Regions from separate parts of the Acidovorax sp. K2F genome, predicted to be linked through region 1. Evidence: riboswitches for the same ligand, from Rfam matches in the RefSeq annotation. Region 1 holds a riboswitch; the other holds the start of a gene.
The links. A riboswitch is a leader RNA that binds a small molecule or an ion and turns the genes downstream of it on or off. The one in region 1 is predicted to bind S-adenosylhomocysteine.
Positions count from the first base shown of each region.

Region 2: it holds a riboswitch for S-adenosylhomocysteine, as region 1 does, so the genes downstream of both, metH (methionine synthase) here and ahcY (adenosylhomocysteinase) in region 1, are expected to answer to the same signal.

Region 1 is NZ_JAOBSQ010000052.1:33,684-37,690, forward strand. It holds gene metF (methylenetetrahydrofolate reductase [NAD(P)H]) at 1-75, opposite strand, end outside; gene N4G42_RS20710 (TlyA family RNA methyltransferase) at 72-1,058, opposite strand; gene ahcY (adenosylhomocysteinase) at 1,209-2,642, opposite strand; S-adenosyl-L-homocysteine riboswitch at 2,716-2,795, opposite strand; gene N4G42_RS20720 (peptide chain release factor 3) at 2,972-4,007, shown strand, end outside.
Region 2 is NZ_JAOBSQ010000001.1:230,218-234,224, reverse strand. It holds gene metH (methionine synthase) at 1-2,373, opposite strand, end outside; S-adenosyl-L-homocysteine riboswitch at 2,394-2,493, opposite strand; gene N4G42_RS01120 (hypothetical protein) at 2,535-3,290, opposite strand; gene N4G42_RS01115 (PACE efflux transporter) at 3,382-3,834, opposite strand; gene N4G42_RS01110 (LysR family transcriptional regulator) at 3,909-4,007, shown strand, end outside.

The sequences.
Region 1 (4,007 bases):
ACCTTCAGGCGTCTTGGGCGGAAAAAACTCGAAACTCACCGGGAACCCGGTGCCTTGCGCGTGGGCTGCATTCATGCGGCTCTCCTTGCGTGTACAAAAAATTCTCGGTTGCCATCGCCGCCCTGGATGGGACTATCGATCCACGCCAACACCTCCAGGCCCAACGCGGCGCAGCAATCGCGGATGCGCTGCTCCACCACCGCATACAAGGACTCATCGCGCACGATACCGCCCTTGCCCACCTGCCCGGGTTGCAGCTCGAACTGCGGCTTGACCAGCATGACCAGGTCGCTCTGGGGCGCCAGCAACGGCACCAACGCAGGCAACACCAGGGTGAGCGAGATGAAAGACAGGTCACCGGTCACCAGCGCAAAACTGGGTGTGATGTCCACATCAGCGCACTCGGGCCGGCGGCGGCGCTCCACCGGCAGCGTTCCCTGGGCGCGCTGCGCGCGCTCGGACTTGAAGGCCTCAATGTCCTGGTCCTTGGCGTCGTCGCTGTCGTCGTACGCCTCGTCCACCAAGCCGCCGTTGCGCATCCAGCTGTAGGGTGCCTCGGGTTGGGTCTCGTTGTCCTCTTCGGGCACGATGACTTCGGACAAGGCCATCTCACAAGCCTGCACCAACGCATCGGGAGTGAGCGAGCGGGCATTGACGCCCTCCACACACACCACACGCAGATCGCTGCGCAGCCGGTCGTGCAACTGGGCGTGGCCCACGTCCACCCCAATCACCTGGGCAGCGCCCTGCTGAAGCAGGCAGTCGGTAAAGCCGCCTGTGCTCTGCCCGACATCCAGGCACCGCAGGCCAGCCACCGACAGGCCCAGCGCCTTGAGCGCGCCTTCCAGCTTGAGCCCGCCGCGCGAGATGTACTTGGCTTCTGCATCGTCCAGCAGCTGCACCTCGGCCACTGACGGAATGTCGTCGCCGTTCTTCACCACCTTCTGCCAGGGCGCCAGCGGCGACAGGCGCCACTGCACGCCCGAGGCAATCAGGCGCTGCGCCTGCGAGCGCGTGGCAGCGTGGCCACGCTCCACCAAAAATACATCTGCGCGCATCGCGCCCATCCTTTTAGAGTCAAATCGGCTGGTAGCGCTAGTGAATCATGCGCCAGCAGCTATCAATTAAAGAGCAATCAGACATTGCTCCGAGCAACGGCGCCAGACCACCGTGCGCGCGCCCCGTCGCCGGGGCGCGCTGCACAGGGATCAGTAGCGGTAGGTGTTGGCCTTGTAGGGGCCTTGCTTGGACACGCCGATGTAGGCGGCCTGCTCGTCAGTGAGTTCGGTCAGCATGGCGCCCACCTTCTTGAGGTGCAGGCGCGCCACTTTCTCGTCGAGGTGCTTCGGCAGCACATAGACCTTGCCAGCCTGGTACTCGTCCTGCTTGGTGAACAGCTCGATCTGCGCGATGGTCTGGTTGGCGAAACTGGAACTCATCACGAAGCTGGGGTGGCCAGTGGCGCAACCCAGGTTCACCAAGCGGCCCTTGGCCAGCAGCGTGATCTTCTTGCCGTCAGGGAAGATGACATGGTCCACCTGGGGCTTGATCTCGTCCCACTGCAGCTTCTCCAGCGAAGCCACATCGATCTCGTTGTCGAAGTGACCGATGTTGCACACGATGGCTTCGTCCTTCATGGCGGCCATGTGCTCGTAGCGGATCACGTTCTTGTTGCCGGTGGCAGACACGAAGATGTCGCACTTGTCGGCAGCGTATTCCATCGTCACGACCTTGTAGCCTTCCATTGCGGCCTGCAGGGCATTGATGGGGTCGATCTCGGTGACCCACACCTGGGCGCTCAGGGCACGCAGCGCCTGGGCAGAGCCCTTGCCCACGTCACCGTAGCCCGCCACGCAGGCGACCTTGCCGGCGATCATCACATCGGTGGCGCGCTTGATGGAGTCCACCAGCGATTCGCGGCAACCGTACAGGTTGTCGAACTTGGACTTGGTCACCGAATCGTTCACGTTGATGGCACGGAACATCAGGCTGCCCTTGGCGGCCATTTCGTTCAGGCGCAATACGCCGGTGGTGGTTTCTTCGGTCACGCCGATGATGTGGGCGCTCTTGCGGCTGTACCAGGTCGGATCCACGGCCAGCTTGGCCTTGATGGCGTTGAACAGGCAGGTTTCTTCTTCGCTGGTCGGGTTGGCGATCAGTGATGCATCCTTTTCGGCGCGCTTGCCCAGGTGCATCAGCAGCGTGGCATCACCGCCGTCGTCCAGGATCATATTGGGACCTTCGCCCTCGGTACCGGCAGCGCCGAAGTCAAAGATGCGGTGGGTGTAGTCCCAGTATTCCGCCAGGGTTTCGCCCTTGATGGCGAACACGGGCGTGCCAGCGGCAGCAATCGCGGCTGCGGCGTGGTCTTGTGTGGAGAAGATGTTGCACGATGCCCAGCGCACTTGTGCACCCAGCGCCTGCAGGGTTTCGATCAGCACGGCGGTCTGGATCGTCATGTGCAACGAGCCGGTGATGCGCGCACCCTTGAGCGGCTGCTTGGCGGCGAATTCTTCGCGGATGGCCATCAGGCCAGGCATTTCCGTTTCGGCGATGCGGATCTCTTTGCGGCCCCATTCGGCCAGGCCGATGTCGGCAATGATGCAGTCGGTGTTGACCGGGGCGTTGACGCGTGCGTTCATGATGGTGTGCTCCAAAGCATGTTTGAAAAGCCACTGCGCGAAGGGGATGGTCGATACGACTCACCGCACGCGAAGTGGATGAGCGTCGTTGCTAGATGACTCCGAGCCTCACGCCCCGCCTACGCTGGGGACGCTGCAACGCTCCTCGGATCGCCGGATTATAAAAGCAAGTGCTCGCCCGGCGCTACGCCAGCGGGGCAATCCATCCCCGAGCCTTGCACGGAACAGTAAAATCCCGCGACCGCAGACCTCGTGGCCTCCCCGCAGGCCCCGCCCCCAGATTCTTGTGCAGGGCACGCTGCCCCGCTCCATCCCATTCAGGAACCCCTGTGTCCTACGCCCCAGAAACCCGGCGCCGCCGCACCTTTGCCATCATTTCCCACCCCGATGCGGGTAAGACCACGCTGACCGAAAAGCTGCTGCTGTTCTCGGGCGCGATCCAGATCGCCGGCGCCGTGAAGGGCCGCAAGGCCAGCCGCCACGCCACGTCAGACTGGATGGAAATTGAAAAGCAGCGCGGCATCTCGGTGGCCTCGTCGGTCATGCAGATGCTCTACCGCGAGCATGTCATCAACCTGCTCGACACGCCCGGCCACAAGGACTTCTCGGAAGATACCTACCGCGTGCTCACCGCCGTCGATTCGGCGCTGATGGTGATCGACGCTGCCAACGGTGTGGAAGCGCAGACGCGCCGCCTGATCGAAGTCTGCCGCCAGCGCGACACGCCCATCATTACCTTCGTCAACAAGATGGACCGCGAAGTGCGCGACCCGCTGGACATCATGGACGAAGTGGAGCGCGAGCTGGGCATGCCCTGCTGCCCCATGACCTGGCCCGTAGGCCAGGGCAAGGCCTTCGGCGGCATCATCAACCTGCGCACCAAGACCATGACGGTGTTCGAGTCCGGCAGCGAACGCCGCCCGCAGGACTTTGAATCCATACCTCTGTCGGATGAAACCACACTGCGCGCGCGCTTCGGCGCCGAGTTTGACGCCGCGCTGGAGAGTATGGAACTGGCCGTGGGCGCATCCCCCGCATGGGACCACGAGGCCTTCCTGGCCGGCAAGCTGACCCCTGTGTTCTTTGGCTCCGGCGTGAACAACTTCGGGGTGATGGAGGTGCTGGACGCACTGGTAGACATGGCACCGCCACCTGGCCCGCGCGTGAGCACGCTCGAAGTCAACAAACAGCCCGTGGTCAAGACCATCCAGCCCGAAGACGAAGGCTTTGCTGGCGTGGTGTTCAAGGTGCAAGCCAACATGGACGCCAACCACCGCGACCGCATCGCCTTCGTGCGCGTGGCGAGCGGCAAGTACACGCCGGGCATGAAGCTCAAGGTGCAGCGCACCGCCAAGGAGCTGCGCC
Region 2 (4,007 bases), on a different contig from region 1:
CAGGCGGTCGGCCAGGCTCTTGAACATGATGGCGGAGTAGTCGTCCAGCGCGTCGATGAAGGCCTTTTCTTTCTTCTCGATGCCCAGGCCCGCCGTCACGGCAAACATACCGGCGTAGTCGGCAATGCCGCTGGACTTGGGCGCCACAAAGTCGGCCAGGCAGCGGCTGGGGCGGGTCACGCCGTCGATGGTGTGTTTCTCGGCCTGCTGGCGCAGGCCGTACCAGGTCATGGCCACTTCGGTGCGGGTGTCGTCGGTGTAGAACTCGATGTCGTCATCGTTCACGCTGTTGGCGGGCAGCAGGGCCATCACGCCGCTGGCCGTGAGCCACCGGCCTTCGATGATCTTCTTGAGCATGGCCTGCCCATCGGCAAACACACGCGTGGCTTCCACGCCCACGATCTCGTCGGTGAGGATGGCGGGGTACGGGCCGGCCAGGTCCCAGGTCTGGAAGAACGGGCCCCAGTCGATGTACTTGGCCAGCTCGGCCAGGTCGAAGTTCTTGAACACGCGGCGGCCCAGCGCGCGGGGCACGGCGGGCTGGTAGGCCGACCAGTCGATCGGCGTCTTGTTGGCGCGGATCTTGGCCAAGGGCCACAGGGGTGTGGCCTTTTTGTTGGCGTGCTGGGTGCGCACCTTGTCGTAGTCGGCGTTCAGCTCATCCACGTAGCTCTGCACGCCGTCGCCCAGCAGGCTTTGCGCCACGCTCACGCTGCGGGACGCATCGGGCACGTAGACCACAGGGCCTTCGTAATGCGGAGCGATCTTGACGGCGGTGTGCACGCGGCTGGTGGTGGCGCCACCGATGAGCAGCGGGATCTTCTTGATGCGGAAGTGGTCGTCCTTCTGCATCTCGCCGGCCACGTACTGCATCTCTTCGAGGCTGGGGGTGATCAGGCCCGACAGGCCCACGATGTCGGCCCCCTCGACCTTGGCGCGCGCCAAAATCTCGTGGCAGGGCACCATCACGCCCATGTTCACCACCTCAAAGTTGTTGCACTGCAGGACCACGGTGACGATGTTCTTGCCGATGTCGTGCACATCGCCTTTCACAGTGGCGATGATGATCTTGCCCTTGCTGCGCACATCACGCCCTGCCAGTTCGTCCTGGCGCTTTTCTTCTTCGATGTAGGGGATCAGGTGGGCCACGGCCTGCTTCATCACGCGCGCGCTTTTCACCACCTGGGGCAGGAACATCTTGCCCGCGCCGAACAGATCGCCCACCACGTTCATGCCGTCCATGAGCGGGCCTTCGATCACGTGCAGCGGGCGCCCACCCTTGGCCAGGATGGCGCGGTAGGCCTCTTCGGTGTCTTCGGTGATGAAGTCGGTGATGCCATGCACCAGCGCGTGCGACAGGCGCTCGCCCACGGTCTTGGGGTGCTCGGGCGTTCCGCGCCATTCGAGCTTCTTGCTCTCGTCCTTGGCGCCGCTCTTGGCGGTTTCGGCGATCTCCACCAGGCGCTCACCCGCGTCGGGGCGGCGGTTGAGCACCACGTCTTCCACACGCTCACGCAGCACGGGCTCCAGGTCGTCGTACACGCCCACCATGCCCGCGTTGACGATGCCCATGTCCATGCCCGCCTGGATGGCGTGGTACAGGAACACGGTGTGGATGGCCTCGCGCACCGGGTCGTTGCCGCGGAAGCTGAACGACACATTCGACACACCGCCCGACACCTTGGCGCCCGGCAGGTTCTGCTTGATCCAACGCACGGCCTCGATGAAGTCGACCGCGTAGTTGTTGTGCTCCTCGATACCGGTGGCCACCGCAAAGATGTTGGGGTCGAAGATGATGTCTTCGGGCGGAAAGCCCACCTCATCGACCAACACGCGGTAGGCACGTTCGCAGATCTCGATCTTGCGCGCGTAAGTGTCGGCCTGGCCCACTTCGTCAAACGCCATCACCACGGCCGCAGCGCCATAGCGCTTGACGAGGCGCGCCTCGTGCTTGAACTTCTCCACGCCCTCTTTCATGCTGATGGAGTTGACGATGCCCTTGCCCTGGATGCAGCGCAGACCGGCTTCGATCACCTCCCACTTGGAGGAGTCCACCATGATGGGCACGCGGGCGATGTCAGGCTCGGAGGCGATCAGCTGCAGGAAGCGCACCATGGCGGCCTTGCTGTCGAGCATGGCCTCGTCCATGTTGATGTCGATGACCTGGGCGCCGTTCTCTACCTGCTGGCGCGCCACGGCCAGGGCCTCTTCGTACTGGCCGTTCAAGATCATGCGCGCAAACGCCTTGGAGCCGGTGACGTTGGTGCGCTCGCCGATGTTGACGAACAGCGTGCCCTCGCCGATGGAGACGGGCTCCAGGCCGGACAGCTTCATGGGGGAGATGGACGGGGCAGACACGGACATAGGACTCACCTGTGCAGGGGCAGCAGAAAAACAGGTGAGCGTCGTTGCGGTGGGGCTTGAATAGCTTTTGGGTACCCAAGCCTGACGGCCCCGTCGTGGTGAGAGGCCGCTGCAACGCTCCTTGGGCAGATGCGGATTTTACCGGGTGATACGAGCTGGCGTTCGCCGCATCAACGCACCGGCAGGAATTGCAAAAAGGTACCGCCCACAATGCCCTGCACGTAACTGATGGCAGCGCGGCGGTACTTTTCGGTGGTGAACGCGGCCAGCAGGTCCAGCCGCGCGATGATCTTGCCGAACTCGCGCTCGAAGCTCAGGTTGCGGCCCTGCTGGCCGATCTCGTCGGCCAGTAGCAGGGGCTGGCCTTGGGGGTTGCGGCGCTGCGCCAGCAGCCACACGGCGGTCTCGACGTTGCGCGCGGCGTTGTAGAGGTGCTGGGCATCCATGCCGTCGAGCAAGAAGAACTCGGTCTTGCCGCCGTGGGCGGTAACGATCATGTCGGCCGTGGCGTAAATGAAGGCCGCCACGCGGTCGCCTGCGAACTCGGGTGCCAGGGCAAGCGCCATGGCGGCGATGTCGCGGCGGCCCTGCAGTGGGGCCCAGGGCTGGCGCTGCAGCACGGCGGTGCGCAGCTGCTCCAGCGCCTGTTCGCGGCTGGTGGCGGCGCCCTTGCGCCATTCGCCAGGGTTGCGGCGGTAGAGCTTATCGGCCAGGCGCAGCAGGCCGTCCAGGTTTTCCTGCATGGCCAGGGTGGCCATGCGGTTGGCATCGGACTGGGCCAGTTCGGCGGCATGGGTGGGTGCACCTTTCACCTCGCCGCGCGGGGTGGGGGCGTTGCTGGCACAGCCTGCCAGCACGCAGCAGGCCGCCATGCCAGCCCACCGACCCCGCAAACCCCGCAGCAGCAATAAAAACGGCCCTCGCATGGGGCCGATTATGGGTGGCGGCTGAGCGCCCCAGCCCGCCGGCGAACGGCGGTTGACATTGTTTGAAGAAGCGCGCTCGGGGCTGTTGTTACTACGCCGCCATGGCCGACGCGGGCAGGCCGAACAGGTGGTCAAACACCCAGTTGAAGACAAAGGTGTAACAAAGGAAGAACACGATAAGCCCCAGGTCCATCACGAACGCGTGCCACAGGCTCACGCCAAACCACCAGGCAAACAGCGGCACCAGCGTGAACACCAGGCCGCCCTCGAACCCGATGGCGTGCGCCACGCGCCGCGCCACGCTGCGCCCGCGCACGGGCTGGCGTGCCTCCCAGCGCTCGAACGCCCAGTTGAAGACGATGTTCCAGACGATGGCGATCACCGAGGCTGCCACCGCCACCACGCTCGAATGCCCCGCGCCCTGGCCCGTGAGCAGCGCCAGGCCCACCGTGGCGGCGCCGATGGCGATCAGCTCGTACAGGGTCACGTAGATCACGCGGCGCTTGACGCCTTGCAGGCCAAAAAAAGTGGGTGTCTTGTCCATGGCCAGTACTTTATATTCGCCTCACTGACATATAAAGTCAGCTTGTTTCAGTTTTATTGATAGATTAAACCGCCATGGCCTTCAACTCTGACAGCGTGCAGGTGTTTCTGACCGTGCTCGACCACGGCTCGTTCTCGGCCGCCGCGCGGGCCTTGTCGCGTGTGCCGTCGGCC